DNA from 3 places in the Lederbergia sp. B243.17 genome. Region 2 is predicted to be linked to each of the others. Evidence: riboswitches for the same ligand, from Rfam matches in the RefSeq annotation. Region 2 holds a riboswitch; each other region holds the start of a gene.
What was found. A riboswitch is a leader RNA that binds a small molecule or an ion and turns the genes downstream of it on or off. The one in region 2 is predicted to bind S-adenosylmethionine.
Positions count from the first base shown of each region.

Region 1: linked by a shared signal. The riboswitch ahead of AC0TWI_RS12995 (5-methyltetrahydropteroyltriglutamate--homocysteine S-methyltransferase) and the one ahead of metK (methionine adenosyltransferase) in region 2 are both predicted to bind S-adenosylmethionine.
Region 3: linked by a shared signal. The riboswitch ahead of AC0TWI_RS09965 (methionine ABC transporter ATP-binding protein) and the one ahead of metK (methionine adenosyltransferase) in region 2 are both predicted to bind S-adenosylmethionine.

Region 1 covers NZ_JBWBKF010000071.1:51,442-57,898, forward strand. Annotated here, with positions in the region: partial or broken gene AC0TWI_RS12990 (MgtC/SapB family protein) at 148-340, opposite strand; gene AC0TWI_RS12995 (5-methyltetrahydropteroyltriglutamate--homocysteine S-methyltransferase) at 424-1,542, opposite strand; SAM riboswitch class I at 1,631-1,729, opposite strand; gene AC0TWI_RS13000 (ZIP family metal transporter) at 2,008-2,718, opposite strand; gene AC0TWI_RS13005 (DUF72 domain-containing protein) at 3,085-3,930, shown strand; gene AC0TWI_RS13010 (bifunctional metallophosphatase/5'-nucleotidase) at 3,953-5,353, shown strand; gene AC0TWI_RS13015 (YunC family protein) at 5,432-5,734, shown strand; gene yunB (sporulation protein YunB) at 5,820-6,457, shown strand, end outside.
Region 2 covers NZ_JBWBKF010000062.1:27-6,483, forward strand. Annotated here, with positions in the region: gene pckA (phosphoenolpyruvate carboxykinase (ATP)) at 139-1,731, opposite strand; SAM riboswitch class I at 1,933-2,053, shown strand; gene metK (methionine adenosyltransferase) at 2,187-3,386, shown strand; gene AC0TWI_RS11555 (helix-turn-helix domain-containing protein) at 3,496-4,128, shown strand; gene AC0TWI_RS11560 (LCP family protein) at 4,157-5,101, shown strand; gene aceA (isocitrate lyase) at 5,140-6,417, opposite strand.
Region 3 covers NZ_JBWBKF010000055.1:43,830-50,286, forward strand. Annotated here, with positions in the region: gene AC0TWI_RS09955 (asparaginase) at 1-198, opposite strand, end outside; gene AC0TWI_RS09960 (ROK family transcriptional regulator) at 214-1,371, opposite strand; SAM riboswitch class I at 1,800-1,904, shown strand; SAM riboswitch class I at 1,990-2,094, shown strand; gene AC0TWI_RS09965 (methionine ABC transporter ATP-binding protein) at 2,181-3,212, shown strand; gene AC0TWI_RS09970 (methionine ABC transporter permease) at 3,202-3,852, shown strand; gene AC0TWI_RS09975 (MetQ/NlpA family ABC transporter substrate-binding protein) at 3,873-4,703, shown strand; gene AC0TWI_RS09980 (M20 family metallopeptidase) at 4,727-5,932, shown strand; gene AC0TWI_RS09985 (hypothetical protein) at 5,919-6,101, shown strand; gene AC0TWI_RS09990 (NAD/NADP octopine/nopaline dehydrogenase family protein) at 6,153-6,457, opposite strand, start outside.

The DNA of each region.
Region 1 (6,457 bases), on a different contig from region 2:
GAGTTATCTAGGATTTTATTGCTTTCTCTAAAAAGGAAAAAGGAACTGTAACATTCATTTCACTCGCCTCATTTGCAATCATCCTCTTTTTAGTTGCTTGGTTTGAGCCGTTCCAAGTTGTCCGGATCATGATGTGGCTTAAAAATATTGCCTAGCAAGAATCGTCTCTGCTCCTAAAAAGCCAACGCCGCTAATCACCTCCAGCTGCAATCCGGATCGGATCCAATTCGATGGAGCTATTTGACAAAACATCGTAAAAGGCATATTTAAATACAACCATTGCGAGTGCACTTCCTGCCGCAACCAAAAAATGCGTACGCAATCCAGCTTCTTTCGAGCGCTTTTTCTCGTTCGTAGATTAGCGTAACCCTATCAATAGTAATGCCCCATTACATATAACCTGTAACGGGGCATGAACATTGTTTATTTCCAAACGTCGGATGCAATTTTAACGACATGTCGGATTTTATTCCACTGCTCCTCTTCCGTAATGCGGTTGCCTTCTTCAGTTGAGGCAAAACCACATTGGGGACTTAAACATAGCTGACGGATGTTCACGTATTTCTCTGCTTCTGAAATCCGCTGTTTTATCATTTCCTCATCCTCGAGTTCTGCTGTCTTGGATGTAATGAGTCCTAAAACGACATGCTGGTCCTTAATGAAACGCAATGGGTGAAAATCACCTGCACGTTCGTTGTCAAATTCTAAAAAGAATGCATCGACATTGACACGAGAGAATAATTCCTCAGCAATCGGCTCGTAACCGCCTTGGTACAGCCATGAAGATTTGAAGTTTCCTCGGCAAATATGCAGGGTAATTGCCATATCCTCCGGTTTATTTGCGACAGCTTCGATTGTAATATCAGCAAATTTTTTGATTAATTCATCCGGGTCATATCCCTTAGCTTTGATTCGTTCTCTAAACTCATCACTAAACAACGCGCCCCAACTCGTATCATCTAGCTGTAAATAGCGGCAGCCTGCATCATAGAAAGCCTGAATCGCTTCTCTGTAAACCTGGATTATATCTTGGGCAGCATCATCTAATGATGGGTAAGCAGGTTCGTCGAGGTAGGCCTGGCTGGCAACGACTCCAGAGTAAAAAATCATATTCGGTCCTGGAATCGTAATTTTAGCAACATGGTCTCCGGCTATGCTTTTGAGATAAGCAAAGTCATCTAAAAATGGATGATTATGCGGGAACTTCAATTTGGAGTGTACCGTATAAACTTTGGCTTTTTTCATCGCTCCGTTGAATAAGCCAGTTGCATCAATATCAAATACCTTAATTCCCTCTAAAGCTTCAATGAAATCCAAATGCCAATATGTTCTTCTGAATTCACCGTCTGTTACGGCGCTAAGACCTGATTCTTTCTGTCTTTCAACAAGTTTTGCAATTTCCGCATTCTCAATCAAACGCAATTCTGCCTTTGTTATTTCACCTTTTTGATGTTGAGCCCGTGCGTCTTTTAAAACCTGCGGGCGAAGGAAGCTTCCGACGTGGTCTGCTCTAAACGGTGCTTTTGTTAATGTAATGGACATGTGCGATTCCTACTTTCTTTTTTGATTCAAGGAAATAAAAAACCTCTTCTATAAAAATAAGAAGAGGTATCGGCATCCGCTAGTACTCTTCTTATCTCCAAGCTAACGCTTCTGGAATTAGCACAGTACTGATTAGTCTGTTGCTGAGGCTTCAAAGGGCCAGTCCCTCCACCTCTCTGGATAAGAAATTCACATATTTAAATGAATGTTTAAACAACATAGTAAACTGCCAACTATGAAATGTCAATATATAGCTTGGCTCCATAAAATTCTAACACAAATGGGAAACCATATGATCATGTACTTGGTAATCAAGAATGAAGAGCATGCATTGTATGGGCATCCAGATCGTTGGAACAACAGTTTAGAGAAACGGCTCTAGTCGTCTACAAAGATTTTCACAGTTGTCCCGCCAACGAGGTATGAAGATAATGAACATTTCTTTAGAAGCCTATACCTCATTACTTAAATATGTTGACTGAAAAAGTAAATTATGCCCATACCCAGCAATAATAGAAAAGAAGAAGCGAAGACATGGACCTTTTTATACGTAGTGATAATAAATTCCCAAACAGCGGTAAAGCATAAAAAGCCTATAGCGATGCCTAATATGAGTCCATTCAGTTTGAGTGTCAGATCCAAAACGCTGCCAATGATCGAAAATAAGAGAAAAAGGCCGGAGATGATCAGACAAAAGGAGAGAAAGATACGGAAATTAAAGTGCTTTCTTTTTGAATTTAGCAGAGAAACCATAATAGCTAAACCTTCCGGTACTTGGTGCAGCAAAATGGCCATTACAAATGATGAAGACAGTAGTTGATTGTCCAAATTTGAACCGATTGCTAAACCAGTCGGGATATTATGGATAGCTATTGCAGTGACTAAAAACAATGCGGATCTGTAAGGTAAAGGAGGCAGCTGGTCGAAGAAATTGTGAAGACACATGCACAACAGTATGCCTAATGAAGTACCTAGTGCAACACTAACCAAACCAAACTCTGTAACAGAATGTGGCACCAGCTCTAAAACAATCAATCCTACTAACACTCCTCCACAGAGAAGATACAAATGCTGAACTTTTATTCTAGAGAATTTATAAAGAATCAAAGCAAGAAGTGCAGCAAAGCTGGTTCCCAAAAAAATTAAACTGCTAAGCAAATAATTAGCCGTACTCATAGTTGCCTCCTGTTAATAAAGAAGTTTATTCTCATTCATGCTAATGGCCAAATCGTCACTGATTAATATGTAAGTTCACCCCAAGTTATGTTGGCAAGTTGGACTATATAAGCGAACACTACATGGGTAGATGTTTATGTGCTATTTATTGTGAGTGGTAAGATATGTCTTACAATCGTAGCCGGCAGCACATATCCTGCGAGGCTTCGAAATACTCCAGCACCACCATCAGCTTAAAAGACTCTTTCCATTTGACCAATAGAACGGGACATGCGCCTAGAGGCTGTTTTCATTTCCCTTCCAATCGGGTACAAGGTAAAATAGAGTATCCAAGAATGTAAAGTACGTGTGGAAAGGGGTGTAGGCATGATTTATATCGGAGTTACCGGCTGGGGTGATCATGATACACTCTATCCGGAGAAAGTCGCGGCACGAGATAAGTTAAAAGAATATGCCTCCTATTTTCCGATTGTGGAAGTGGATGCTACGTTTTATGCAATCCAGCCGCAGCGGAATGTGGAAAAGTGGGTAAGGGAGACGCCAGAAGGATTTCGTTTTATCGTGAAGGCCTATCAGGGGATGACCGGGCATCAGCGCGGAGAAATTCCCTTCTCTTCTAAAGAAGAAATGTTTGCAGCATTTTCAGCAATGATTGGGACCTTTCAAGAGAGCGGGAAATTAGCGATGGTTCTCTTTCAGTTTCCGCCATGGTTTGATTGTACAAAGGAGAATGTCCAATACTTGCGATACTGCCGGGAAATGCTGCCAGGGCTGCCGCTTGCGCTCGAATTCCGAAATAGGACATGGTATGAACCGCAATATATGGACAGAACCATGCTGTTTATGGAGGAAGAAGGCTGGATCCATACGGTCTGCGACGAGCCTCAGGCAGGCACCGGCTCTGTTCCTATGGTACTGAAAGCGACCGACAAAGAGAAGACACTCGTCCGCCTCCATGGCCGGAATGAGGCGGCTTGGCGGAAGCCGAACGGAAAAAACTGGCGGGAGGTCCGTTATCTTTATCGGTATAATGAGCAGGAACTTCTCGAGTGGAAAGAGAACTTGCTTAAATTAGGTAAGCAATCGAAAAATATTTACGTGCTCTTTAATAATAATTCCGGCGGCGATGCTGCGGACAATGCACTGAGGCTGATCGAGATGCTTGGGTTGGAGTATGACAATCTTGCACCAAGGCAATTGGATCTGTTCTAGAGAAAGATGGGAAGTGGAAACAATGAAGGACGTCATACATATCTACCATACGAATGATGTTCACAGTCATTTTGAAAATTGGCCGCGGATTGCTGATTATCTTGCTGAAGGTCGGAAAAAGAAGAAGGAGATGGGGGAAGAGGTCCTTCTGTTTGACATCGGTGATTTTGTCGATAGATGGCATCCTTATACAGAAGGGACACTAGGCAAGGGAAATGTCGGATTGCTGAACAAGGCGGGCTACGACGCTGCCGCAATTGGCAATAATGAAGGAATTACTCTCTCCCATGAGGCGCTTGACGGGCTTTATGAAAAAGCCCGTTTTGATGTGATCTGCGCAAATCTGTACTATCCGGGAAAAGTGCGTCCGGCTTGGGTAAAGCCTTATAAAATTTATGAAACAGCAGCGGGAACAAAGATCGGTGTCACAGCTGTCACTGCTTATTACCAGAAGCTATATGAACTTTTAGGCTGGGAGCTGACAGAGCCGATCACCGAACTTGCCATGCAGCTGAACGAACTGAAGGGACATGCAGATATCATTATTGTTTTGTCTCATCTTGGTATCCATGATGACGAACGGCTGGCCGCTGTTTTTCCGGAGATCGACCTTATCCTTGGTGCCCATACTCACCATCTTTTGCCTAACGGGAAAAGGGTGAATAATACGCTGCTTGCAGCCGCTGGGAGGTACGGCGAATATATCGGCTCGGTCACTCTTACATATGACAGAAATCGCAGGATGCTTGCGGAAAGCGAAGCTGCCGTTGTAGAAACTGCTGCAATCCCGCAGCCTGCAGATGCGGAAGACTTTATCGCCGGATTGCAGAGGGAAGGGCTAAAGCTGCTTGACGAAAAAGTTGCCTTGCTGCCTGAACCGCTTGCCTTCTCGTGGACCAAACCTTTGCCTCTATCCGATCTCCTTTGTGATGCTTTGCATGATTGGTGCGGCGGAGACTGTACCATGATCAATTCGGGTCTTGTTTTAAAGGCGCTTGATAAAGGGCCAGTCACAAAGGCTGATATTCACCGGATGCTGCCCCATCCCATCAATCCATGCACAGTGAAATTAACCGGGGCTGAGCTGAAGGAGATTATCCTTCACGCCATGCAACAGGACTGGGCTGATTTAGAGCTGAAAGGCCTAGGGTTTAGAGGAAAGGTGATGGGGAATTTTGTTTTCCGCGGAATTGAAGTCGATCCTAGTAAAAGGGAAATTAGGATAGCAGGCAAAAAGCTTATCCCTGAGCAAACCTATATATTGGCTACAGCTGACCTGTTCACGTTTGGCCCCTTCTTTCCGGAAATCAGGCACGCCGAGGAGAAAAAATACTTTATGCCGGAATTCTTAAGGGATGTGTTTAGGAAGAAGCTTGAATTGCTTTTTCCTATGTCTGATCCGCCGTCTGCCAACAGAGGCTGAGACTCCGATAAATAGGCACCCTATGGCTTGAACGCTTGCTCGCTTTCTTCATACATATAATGTGAAGGGAGTGAGGAGATGGTTTCCATTGAGCCGATCATTCTGGGAGGGCATACATTTCTCGCCGTCACCGTATTCCTTCCGAAAACCACCTTGCTGACAATCTCCAATGATCAAGGCTACATTATGTGCGGGGCGCTTGATGTAGGACTGTTGAATGAAAAGTTGAAAGACCGCGGCATTGTTGCCGGCAGAGCGGTCGGTGTCAAAACGATCGAGCAATTACTGAATGCGCCGCTGGAATCGGTCACCATCGCTGCCGAGGAATTGGGCATTCGGGCAGGAATGGCCGGACGGGAAGCACTGCTTAAAATGACATAGCTCCTGAGAGGGGGCTGTGAAGATAAATACTTGCCCTATATCCTCCTTTTTGTGCATATGATTGCATGGAAAGGGGGATATTTCATTGGCAGCCTTTCGCATGAAAAAAATCCGTAAAGGTCCGCTCCCATTCCGTTATGTTTTGCTGCTGACGCTCGTCTTTTTTATTTTCTCAACAGCTGCTGGTCTCTGGATTGTCAATAAAGGGATTAAGCCGACACTTGTCGGATATGCGGAATCACAAACAAGGAAAATTGCTCCGCTTGTCATCAACAGGGCGATCAGTGAAGTCCTCCCCGGGTTGAAGAACCCGGAAGAGATCATGAAGACCGTACCTGATGGAGCGGGGGGGACAACCACAAATTTTAATATCGAGACGATAAACACTGTCCGTGCAGAGCTTGCAAATGCGGTCCAGCATAATTTGAAAGTGGTTGAGAAAGGGAATCTGCAGGCGCTTGAATCAGAAGCGGGTGTTGAATTTGATGAAGAAAAATCCATTTTAGGGGACGGAATCGTCTATTCGGTGCCTCTTGGACAGGCAACGAAAAATGCGCTGCTCGGAAATCTCGGTCCACGGATTCCAATTAAATTTACTGCTGTGGGTGATGTTCAGACCGATGTGAAAACGGATGTGCAATCTTATGGAATCAATAATGTTTTTGTTGTCGTTTCAATTGAGGTAGAGGTGATGGTGCAAATTATTATCCCTTTTTCAACTTC
Region 2 (6,457 bases):
TTACTTTGCTCATGTTATCCCCTAATCCCATATTCTTAATTTCAAGTATATAAAAAGCACCTGCAGGTTGAACACTCTTTTTTTCGAGTGTCCTACCTACAGGTACCACTTTACAGCGGGCTTCCCTTTTTTTTCTTATCAGCTGCGCCGTTTAGGTCCGCCGAGCCTTGCAATTTCTTTATCGACTTGCTCAAAACGGGAGAAGTTTTGCTGGAATTTGGCAGCCAGCTCATCTGCTTTACGGTAATAGGCTTCTTCGTCGTTCCACGTCTTTTGCGGCTGCAGCACTTCATCTGGCACTCCGGGAACATGGAGCGGGATTTCCAGTCCGAACACTTCATCTTTCGCAGTCTCTGCATTTTTCAGTTCCCCGTTCAATGCAGATTGGACCATTGAGCGTGTATAGGCTAGCCTCATCCTGCTACCGGTTCCATAGGCACCGCCCGTCCAGCCGGTGTTAACAAGATAGACTTGGACACCGTGTTCATCGATTTTCCTTCCAAGCATTTTAGCATACCTTTCTGCGGGGAGCGGCAGGAATGGCGAGCCGAAGCAAGTGGAGAATGTAGCTTCTGGCGAAGTGACGCCGCGCTCAGTTCCCGCTAGCTTGGATGTATAGCCGCTCAGGAAATGGTACATCGCCTGCTCCTTGCTCAGCTTAGAAATAGGCGGGAGGACGCCAAAGGCATCTGCTGTGAGGAAGATGATAACCGATGGGTGTCCGGCAACACTCGGCTGTACGATATTGTCGATTGCATCAATCGGATACGCAGCTCTTGTATTTTCTGTAAGCGAAATGTTTTCATAATCGGCGATTCGTGTTTGGGGATCTACGATGACGTTCTCCAGAACGGCGCCAAAAGTTATCGCATCAAAGATTTGTGGTTCTTTCTCCCTGGACAGGCCGACTGTCTTTGCATAGCAGCCACCTTCGATATTGAAAACACCGTTTGCTGACCAGCCGTGCTCATCATCGCCGATCAACCGGCGGTTTGGATCTGCCGACAAAGTCGTTTTTCCAGTACCTGAAAGGCCAAAGAAGAGCGCTACATCGCCTTCTGATCCTACGTTCGCGGAGCAGTGCATCGACAAAATCTCTTGTTCGGGCAGTTCGTAATTCATGACAGAAAAGATCGATTTTTTCATCTCGCCTGCATATTCGGTTCCCCCAATCAAGATAATTCTCTTTTCATAGGAGACGATGATGAAGGTCTCAGAATTTGTTCCATCCACTTCAGGGTCTGCCCGGAAGTGGGGGGCGCAAATGACAGTGAAATCTGCTTCATGCTCTTCCAACTCTTGCGCTGTTGGACGGATAAAGAGCTGGTGGACGAATAAATTATGCCAGGCCAGCTCGTTGATTACCCTGATCGGCATTCGGTATTTTTCATCTGCACCTGCGAAGCCGTTGAACAAAAACAGTTCATCTGTTCCTTTCAAATAATCAAGAACCTTTGTATATAAGTTGTCGAATGCCTCGGGGGAGATCGGCTGATTCACAGATCCCCAATTTATTTTGCCACTGACAGCGGTTTCATTTACAATAAATTTATCCTCAGGCGAACGGCCGGTATACTTTCCGGTCTCGACGCGAATGGCCCCGGTGGAAGTGAGGGAGCCTTCCCGGCGTTCTAGTATTTTCTCTACCAATTCGGGAACGCTGGGCTGAACTAAGACATTGTTCCCGCTCAGCAACTGCTCCAAATCAATCTTTCGCTTTAGAGAATTCATACATGTATAACCTGCCTTTTCAATTTTTATGGTTGATTTGTAATTAGTATAACACATTTGATCTATTAGTCTATACTAATGCACAAAAAAGATCTCCGGAAAACCGCTGTTTTTAAGGATTGTTCAGCTGTCCGGATGTGGTAAAGAACAAACGTTGACATTGCCTTTATACTTGCGTTATGATTGGAATTTGAACGGATACTCTTATCCTGAGATGGCGGAGGGGACAGGCCCTGTGAAACCCGGCAACCTGCTTACAGGGAATTTCCCTGTTGGAAAGGTGCTTAACCTGTTGCGAGGTTTTGGCCTCGGACGATAAGAGTGAAAGGCTCGGAGAAACGCAAACCTTTCCTCTATAGGGAAAGGTTTTTTTGCAGCTTTTTCTGCCGGATCATGAAGGAACGAGTACCGTTAAGTTAATTGGTCATAATTGACTAAGAGAAGGAGGAATTTCGATGACAAAGAATCGCCGTTTGTTTACTTCGGAATCCGTTACAGAAGGACATCCCGATAAAATATGTGATCAAATATCCGATTCGATTCTGGATGCGATTTTGGATAAGGACCCGAACGCCCGCGTCGCTTGCGAAACTTCTGTAACGACAGGGCTCGTTCTCGTGGCCGGGGAGATCTCGACAAGCACTTATGTCGATATTCCGAGGATTGTTCGGGATACGATTAAAGGGATCGGCTATACTCGCGCCAAATATGGCTTTGATGCTGAAACCTGTGCAGTATTGACGAGCATTGATGAGCAATCCGCCGATATTGCCGCAGGTGTGGACAAGGCATTGGAAGCAAGAGAAGGAAGCATGTCAGATGAAGAAATCGAGGCGATAGGTGCCGGGGACCAAGGGCTGATGTTCGGTTTTGCCTGCAATGAAACAAAGGAACTGATGCCGCTTCCGATCTCGCTTGCACATAAACTTTCGCGTCGTTTGGCAGAAGTACGCAAAGAGGAAATCCTTCCTTATCTGCGCCCGGACGGAAAGACGCAGGTGACGGTGGAATATGATGAGAATGACAAGCCAGTAAGAATCGACACGATCGTCATCTCAACCCAGCATCATCAGGAAATCAGCCTTGAGCAGATTCAGCGCAACCTGAAAGAGCATGTGATCAACCCAGTTGTTCCTGCTGAATTAATTGATGACGAGACAAAATATTTTATTAATCCGACAGGGCGCTTCGTTATCGGCGGACCGCAGGGTGATGCCGGCCTGACAGGAAGAAAGATCATTGTCGATACGTATGGCGGCTATGCACGCCATGGCGGGGGCGCGTTCTCCGGAAAAGATCCGACAAAAGTTGACCGTTCAGCTGCCTACGCTGCACGATATGTGGCAAAGAATATTGTTGCTGCAGGTCTTGCGGAGAAATGTGAAGTTCAATTGGCTTACGCGATCGGTGTTGCCCAGCCTGTATCGATTGCAGTTGACACATTTGGCACTGGTACTGTATCGGAAGAGGCACTCGTTGAAGCAATCCGGGGGAACTTTGACCTTCGTCCGGCCGGCATCATCCGGATGCTCGATCTACGTCGCCCGATCTACAAGCAGACCGCGGCATACGGACATTTTGGCCGTACAGATCTTGATTTACCTTGGGAAAGAACAGATAAGGCAGAAGCAATTCGTCAGAGTGTATCTAAATAAAGTGAAAGGGACCTGCAGTTTTTCTGCAGGTTCTTTTTTTACAGACAATGTTGACAAAATGTCAACATTGATTTATCTTATGGGCAGTAAAGAAAGGATAGGATACTGCATGGAGAGGGAAGATCACACACTTGGGTCTTTTTTGAAGAAACAGCTGCAAGAACATGGGCTTTCATTGAGGAAATTCAGTGAAACGGCTGGGATAGACGCGGCTACGATTTCCCGGATCATCAACGGAAAAAGGCAGGCGAATTTGCAGCACCTGCAGGCGTTTTCAGGATGTCTTGGAGTTCCGATGTCTGAAATGCTCAATGCGGCCGGACACGGGACCAGCGTGCGGGGCACCGAGGCAACTGATATTCAAAAATCGATCGAGTCGATCCATTATGATTTGGAATCATCCGATGTTTTGAAAGAGGAATTTTCGATTGAACTGGTAAGCAGAGAGCTGGAAGAGTTCAGGGGGCTTGCACGTACAGCGGAAGGAAAACGAAGGATTGATGAAGAATTCGAGGGGAAACTAAACAAGATCGGCAGTACGGGCCCTTTCATCAGCCGCCTCAAAGATTGGTATCGTACATTTCAACGCCGGAATGGCACTCCTTTTGATCTGGCGGTCATCGGCAGCGCACTTCTATACTTCATTATTCCAGCCGATGTCATTCCCGACTTTATTTTTCCGATCGGTTATATCGATGATGCTATTGCGGTTCAAATCGCGATGCAATCCATGAAAGGCTAAAAATTGACGTTAGGTGGTTTGGCAAATCATGCGTGCAACAAAAAAGAAAAAGGCACGAAGGCGGAAGAGGCTGGTAACACTTGCGCTGTTTTTGCTAATAGTGGTTTTGGCAGTAGGTACGTATATTGTAGTCCAGTATAATAACGGGCTATCCGCTGCAGGGGATGGACCGTATAAGGAAGACGGAAAAACATTCGAGTCGTCGTTTCAGGGGACCGAGTCACAGATCGGTGACATTAATATTTTGTTGCTCGGCAGTGATACAAGGGGAGGGGATCGAGGCAATTCTGATACACTGATGATTGCCCATTATGATCAATCATCAAATAGCATAAAGCTTGCTTCGATCATGAGGGATACGTATGTGGATATTCCTGATCATGGCATGCAAAAAATGAATGCGGCTTTTGCATTCGGCGGGCCTGAGCTTGTCCGGAAAACCCTTAAGCAAAACTTTGACATCGATATCCAATATTACGCGATTATCGATTTTGAAGGCTTCCGCAGAATTGTCGATATCATTGCTCCCGATGGAATCGAGGTAGATATCCCTTATGAAATGTCATATGGGATTGATACAACTCTGCAGCCAGGACGGCAAAGGCTTCATGGCGACCAGCTTCTTGGTTATGTTCGGTTCCGCCATGACCGCCAGAGCGATTTTGGGCGGGTGGAGAGGCAGCAAGAAGTAATGGCAAAGCTGAAGGATGAGGCGATCAGTGTGAACAGTCTCGTCCAGCTGCCAAAAATCCTCGGCTTGGCGGATCCTTATATTGAGACGAATATCAGCAAGACAACCATGCTTTCTCTCGGTAAAGCAGCCTTTACAAGCAGAAACAAGCAAGTGGAAACACTGAGAATACCGGTTGAAAATTCGTATCAGCCTGACAGGACAAGTGCCGGGGATGTACTGCGGATGGATGAGGAGACGAACAAGAGAGCGTTGAAGGAGTTCTTCTCATCGGGGGATTAAAAAAATGAAGCCTGCCGATCGGCAGGCTTCATTTTTTGTCAGGCAAATTGTTCGGCCTCCGTTGATCCGGCCAAAGCAGTAGTAGAGGAGGTGCCTCCTGAAACGACAAGAGAGACAGCGTCGAAATAACCAGTGCCAACTTCGCGTTGATGGCGGGTAGCGGTGAATCCATCCTTCTCCGAACCGAACTCTGCTTGCTGGAGCTTCGAGTATGCGGTCATGCCGGTTTCCTTATATCCTTGCGCAAGCTCGAACATGCTGTGGTTGAGCGCGTGGAAGCCAGCGAGGGTGACGAATTGAAATTTGTAGCCCATCTTGCCAAGCTCTTGCTGGAAGACGGCGATCTCTTCGTCCGATAGCTTGCTTTTCCAGTTGAACGAAGGGGAGCAGTTGTACGCGAGCAGTTTCCCTGGGAACTCTTTATGGATAGCCTCGGCGAACTGCCTTGCTTCTTCAATGTCAGGTTCGGATGTTTCGCACCAAATCATATCGGCATATGGGGCATACGCAAGGCCGCGGGCGATCGCCTGATCGAGACCGGAATTTGTATAATAGAAGCCTTCCGGACTTCTTTCCCCAGTCAGGAATCTATGGTCATAAGGGTCGGCGTCGCTTGTAATGAGGTTCGCCGCATTCGCATCCGTTCGCGCAATAATAACCGTTGGCACATCCAGTACATCGGCGGCAAGGCGGGCCGCTATCAAATGCCTGATGGCTGTTTGGGTTGGCTGCAGCACCTTCCCGCCCAAGTGGCCGCATTTTTTCTCAGAAGCAAGCTGGTCCTCCAGATGGACACCGCCGGCTCCTGCTTCGATCATGGCCTTCATAAGCTCAAAGACGTTCAATGGGCCTCCGAAGCCGGCTTCCATGTCGGCGACAATGGGGGCAAACCAGTAGATGTCGTCTTTCCCTTCGGCCTGCTGAATTTGATCTGCTCGCTGGAATGTCTGGTTGATGCGCTTGACGACCTGTGGAACGCTGTTCACCGGATAAAGGCTCTGGTCCGGATACATGTGTCCTGAGACATTCGCATCTGCGGCAACCTGCCAGCCGCTTAAATAGATCGCCTTCAGACCTGCCTTTACCTGTTGCATTGCCTGATTGCCTGTCAGCGCGCCAAGTGCGTGAACATACGCTTCGTTGTTAATCAATTTCCACAGTCTTTCAGCGCCCATTCTTGCCAGTGTATGTTCAATTACGACGGATCCCCGCAGTTTCACCACTTCTGCAGCAGAATAGGTTCGCTTAATTCCTTTCCAGCGGTCTGCTTTCCAAGATTCCTCGATTTGTTGAATTTGTTGTTCAATAGTTGGCATGTCGATCTCTCCTTTTGTTTTATAACTATAATTTTTAATT
Region 3 (6,457 bases), on a different contig from region 2:
GTATTTGTCTATGATATCCGTCGTAAAAACAGGAATCGCCTGAATTGGCTTCATGGCTGACCGGTAAAAAATATTCTGGTCAATATTCCCCTTGGAATAGATCACCTCCTTGTTCCCGTCCAGAACTGCAATAGCACCCTGATGGACGTTTTCCAGCGTACCGCCGCGGTATTCCTCCGCAATGATTGGATTGCTCATGATTATGCCTCCTTGCTAAAAATCAATTTCCTTGATGAACTTCCGGAGAACACTCATTGCTGCACCTTTTACGACACCCATTTCACTTTCTTCCGCTGTCCTGATTAGAAAGGTGTCGCTGACGGGTGTCCATAGCTTTTTGAGTGCATTTTCGAACACCCTTTCCCGGAACTCGGGGTATTTTTCAATCAGACTGCCTGTAAGAACGACAGTATCCGGGTTATACATGCAGACAACATTATTGATTGTGATCGTGGCGTATATGATCGCTTTGTCGATAATATTCACTGCCCATTTTTTGCCTTTCTCGTAACCCAAGATTATGTCTGCGACCGACTCGACCGCTTCCGTTTTCGACGCCTCATCTATCAGGAATTTTTCTGCGATGTATGTCTGCAGACAGCCGAAGTTGCCGCATGGGCAGTAGATTCCGTACGGATCAACAATGGTATGACCGACCTCTCCGGAAAAACCATCCCCTCCCCGGTAAATTTCCCCGTGGACGACAAGAGCCGAGCCGACCCCTGAGCCGAAAGTGATCATCACCATCGTCTCATCCTCGCTCCCCTTCATTTTGTTGTATTCAGCAAGAGCCTTCAGCTTTAATTCGTTGTCAACATAACATTTGAGACCAAGCTCTTCTGTGAGCATGTCACCGAGCGGCACCTTTTGCCAATTCAATTGGGCAGACAATTCGACAAAGCCCGTTTCGTTTAGTATCAAACCCGGCAAGCCCACACACACACCGGCAATTTGCTGTTCGCGAATTCCGGCTTCTCGCATCATTTCTTCCGTCTTTTCAGCGATAAAGCGAACTGTATCCGCAGGTCCTGTATTCTCGTATGTATAAATCCTTTTCATTACGCATTCCATCAACAGATTCATGAATCCGATTGAGATTTCATTTTCATCAATTTCTATTCCTGCGGAAATGACCGATCCCCCGTCAGGAATAAAGTACGTTGCTTTTCTTCCGACGGTGCTTTCATTGATGCTGACTTCCTTGATCAATCCTGATTCCAGCAGGGAAGAAACAATCCGGGATGCTGATGTCGGACTCATCGTCGTCCGTTTGGCAATTTCAGCCCTAGAAATTGGACCAGATTCCAAAATCAGTTCAAGCACGAGACTTTGGTTCTCTTTTTTAAGAAAATCCTGCGTTTTAATCTTCATTCTGCCACCCCCTTAGGGACCACTTATCCCACCATGTTATTAATTCCAGTACCTCCCGGCCATAAATTCAATTTTTTTATGTAATATTGCATTTTCAAACCACTATTGGCGTTATTTTCTCCAGTGGTGTTAATTGAAAGTATAAATTAAGGTAAAAATTTAGTCAATAATGTATTTTTAGAAATGTATGCGCTATTTCCGATAAAAACAGACGGAATTAATCCAATGATGGAAGAAAAGAGCCGGATCTTTTTCTTACTTATTAGGTTTGCGCTCCTTCCTAATTGCATGAGGTTCTCGCCCGGAGAAATACTTTACTTGCGGAGGAGAATTAAAAACTTTTAAAAATTGTTGTTGACTTTCTTGTTTTCAAGCTGTAAAGTGATATTCAAGTTCAAGTTGATTGTTTAGTTGAATAGTTGAGAATCTTCTTATCGTGAGAGGTTGAGGGACTGGCCCATTGACGCCTCGGCAACAGACTTGTTTCAAGTACTGTGCCAATTCCAGCAAGCGTACTGCTTGAGAGATGAGAAGAGGACTGAATGTTTAAATTCTGCCCTCTTCCCCATCCGGAAGAGGTTTTCTTTTTCTCAAAGACAAAAACAACTGAATAGCAATTTCTTATCCAGAGAGGTTGAGGGACTGGCCCTGTGACACCTCGGCAACAGGCTATTTTTTAGCACTGTGCCAATTCCAGCAAGCTTTAAGCTTGGGAGATAAGGAGAGTTTCCGGCAGCAGTGATTTGCCGGTTCGTCCTCTTCTTTTCCGAAGAGGGCTTTTTTTATGAAAATGCAAAGGAGACATGAATATGATTGAATTCCAGAATGTTCGGAAGGTATATGGGAGCGGCGAAAATGGAGTTGCCGCGTTGGATGGAGTGGATCTTAAAGTTAAAAAAGGAGAGATCTATGGGGTAATCGGCTTCAGTGGTGCGGGAAAAAGCTCACTCATCCGCTGTGTGAATCTGCTGGAGCGTCCGACATCAGGCAAAGTCATCGTCGACGGCCATGACTTGACCACTCTCCCGCCAAAAGAGATACGTGAAGTAAAGCGCGGGATTGGGATGGTGTTCCAGCACTTCAACCTTCTCAATTCAAAGACGGTGTTTGCCAACGTTGCCATGCCCCTTCTGCTCTCCAAAACACCAAAGGATGAAGTTCGCAGGCGTGTAGAAGAACTGCTTGATTTCGTGGGGCTCGGCGATAAAGCGAACAGCTATCCAGATCAGCTTTCCGGCGGACAGAAGCAGCGGATCGGAATCGCCCGGGCGCTCGCAACCCAGCCTTCCATCCTGCTTTGCGATGAAGCGACTTCGGCTCTCGACCCGCAAACGACGAGCCAGATTTTGCAGCTGCTAAAGAAAATCAACGAGGAGTATAACATCACCATCCTGCTCATCACCCATGAGATGGCTGTAATCCGTGAAATCTGTGACCGGGTCGCCGTCATGGAAGCAGGCAAAATCATAGAAGAAGGTTCAGTGTTTGATGTTTTCTCAGCACCAAAGACCGAAACTGCCAGGAATTTTGTTTCTACAGTTATGAACGATCAGCTTCCGGAGTCAATTAGGAAGATTGTCCAAAACAATGATGGGCTGAATAAGGTTTTCCGAATCAATTTTATCGGAGAGTCAGCTGGACAGCCGCTTCTATCCGAACTCGCCAAGAAATTCAATCTCGACATCAATGTTCTTTTCGGAAATATTACCGAGTTGCAAGGAATACCATTTGGCAATCTGATTGTCGAGTTCCAGGGTGAAGATAAGGAAATCCAGCGGGCCCTTTTGTATATCGCCCAAAAAGAAGTGAACATCAAGGAGGTAACCGCACATGCTAGTTAATTCGCAACAGATCATTGATGCCCTGATTGAGACCGTGCAGATGGTCGCATTCTCGCTCTTATTCTCGCTCATTCTCGGCCTCCCGCTCGGCGTTCTGCTCGTTGTGACGCGCAAAGGCCATCTGCTCGAGAACGTTCCGTTTTTCAACGTGCTGAATAGCATCATTAACGTGCTTCGGTCGATTCCGTTCATCATCTTGATGGTCGCCATCATCCCGATCACCCGCCTTCTCGTCGGGACATCCATCGGAACAGCCGCGGCAGTCGTTCCGCTCGTCTTTTATGCAGGTCCTTACATTGCAAGACTGATTGAAAACTCACTGCTTGAGGTCGACCCGGGCGTGATTGAAGCGGCAGAATCAATGGGCGCAACGCCTGCACAAATTATTTTCAAGTTTTTGATTCCCGAGGCACTCAGCTCTCTCGTTCTTGCATTTACTATCGCAACCATCGGACTTATCGGCGCTTCTGCAATGGCGGGCGCAATCGGCGGCGGCGGACTCGGAGATTTAGCCATCACTTACGGTTACCAGCGTTTTGATACGACCACCATGCTGATTACTGTCGGCATTCTCGTCATCATGGTCCAAGGTCTCCAATCATTCGGAAATATTTTATCGAAAAAAATCAGAAGAAGATAACTTCAGGAGGAACAAACACAATGAAAAAACTACTTTTAGCGATCAGCATCCTAACATTGGCACTATTCAGCGCAGCTTGCTCGAAATCGGCAGGCGGAGAAGAGAAGAATCAAAAGGTGAAACTCGGCGTCAGTGGAACTGACACAAGGGTGTGGGATTTCGTCAGCAAAAAAGCGGCAAAAGAAGGAATCGATGTGGAGATTATCACATTCTCCGACTATGTTCAGCCGAATATTGCCCTTTCAGAGGGAGAACTCGATGCAAACTCATTCCAGACTGTTTCCTATTTCGATTCTTTCATCAAAGAACATAAGCTCGACCTCGTTCCAATCGCCACAACACAGATCGCACCGATGGGCATTTACTCGGAAAAATACAAGTCGATCAAAGACATTCCGGAAGGCGGAAAAATTGCCGTTCCAAATGAAGTGACGAATATGGGCAGAGCGCTGCTTTTGCTTCAAGAGGCAGGATTGCTGAAGCTGGAAGACAATTTTGATGGAAACGGTGCGGTCGAAAAGATTGTTGAGAACCCGAAGAAACTTGAAATTGTCCAGGTTGTTCCAGGCCATGCTCCCCGCTCACTGCCTGACGTTGCAGCAGCAGTTATCAATAATGGCGTGGCAGTTGACGCAGGCCTGACGCCGACAGAAGATGCACTCTTCCATGAGAGCGAAACGGCTACACAGTATATCAATATTATCGCCGTCCAGGCAAAAGACAAAGACAATAAAACATTAAAACGCCTAGCTGAATTATACCAGGAAGACGATACTGCCGATTTTATCAATAAAGAGTTCAAAGGAAACGCCATCCCTACTTTCGTGCCGCTCAGCAAGATCGGCTGGTAATCATAACTGAGGAGGAAACATTCATGTCAACTACCCTACAAGCAGGTTTAAAAGACGCCATCATTGAAAATGTGGAGATCAATCGGGAATTGTACGTAAAGGTGAGCCATGATATCCACGCGAAGCCGGAAATTGGGAACGAGGAGTACTTCGCCTCCTCCCTCCTTGCCTCGTTGCTTGAAAACGAAGGATTTACCGTGGAAAAAGCCGTCGCCGGCCATGAAACTGCCTTTTTAGCGAGAAAAAAGGCTGATAAACCGGGTCCATCAATCGCCTTCCTGGCCGAATATGATGCATTACCGGGCATCGGCCATGCGTGCGGGCACAACATCATCGGTACAACGAGCGTCGGCGCAGCCATCGCCCTCAGCAAAGTGATTGATGAAACAGGAGGAGAAGTCGTTGTTTTCGGTACCCCTGCCGAGGAAGGCGGTCCGAATGGAAGCGCGAAAGGAAGCTTCGTCAAACATGGCCTAGTGGAAGGAATCGACGCTGCGCTGATGGTTCATCCATCCAATCAAACAAGATTGACAAGCTCCTCTCTCGCTGTTGATCCGCTCGACTTCGAATATATTGGAAAGCCGGCCCATGCTGCGGCTGCTCCGCATGAAGGAATCAATGCGCTTGATGCCGTCATCCAGCTTTTCAACGGCATTAACGCCTTGCGCCAGCAATTGCAGGACGACGTGCGTATCCATGGCATTATCACTGATGGCGGCGATGCACCAAACATTATCCCGGAATACGCAAAGGCGCGATTCTTTATCCGCGCATCTACCCGGGCTCGCTTAGACGAAGTGACGAAGCGTGTCAAAGCGGTGGCGGAAGGCGCGGCCCTTGCCACCGGAGCAGAGCTGAACATCATCGCATTCCAGAACCAAGTCGACAATCTGCTTGCAAATAAAACCTATGATGCAGTTTTCAAAGATGTAATTGAGGCACTCGGCGAAACCGTCATAGCCGATAAAGACAGCGGCATTGGCTCGACGGATGCCGGCAACATCAGTCAGGTCGTCCCGACAATCCATCCGTACATTAAAATAGGAGCAGACGACCTCGTCGGTCACACTGTACCGTTCCGGGAAGCGGCAGCCTCTCCAGAAGGCGACCGTGCGCTGATCACAGGAGCAAAAGCACTTGCACTGACTGCGTTTGAACTCGTGACAAAGCCTGACCTGCTTGCCTCAGTCAAACTGGAGTTTGCGGAGAGGAAAGATGCAGAAGGCTGATGAATGCAGAGATTGCACATTCTGGGTCGAACTGAGAAAAAGCATTCATTTGGCCGAGCTTGCCCAAGCATTTGAACAATCCATGCAACAGCAAGGGAACACTGGTTACAGCCTTGAAATCGTGGAGCATGACGGGAAACTATGGGCGTGTTTTAAACATGAAGAGTAAAATAAGAAAAGGCTGACCGGCCAGAAATTCTCTGTACGGGTCAGCCTTTTCTTATTCATGTATAAGTGTTTGGGCTCCGAGAGTCTGAAGCAAATCCTCGGCATTTAGGAATCCAAGGCTCTCAATCGTCCGGGCTTTGGCGAAGTAGTCCTCTCCGACCATGATGCCGGATAACGTGATAATTGAATCCGCAACAGGTGTTGGTACGCCCAAGTGTTTGCCGAAAGAGTGAAGCAGGCCAAGCCCGATTGGGACATCTTCCGTGATATAGCGGTTATCGACCGATTCCGTCCGTAAATCTTCCACACTGTTGGCGTAAATATCGAACGCTTCGTCTTTCGTATAACGGCTCGGAT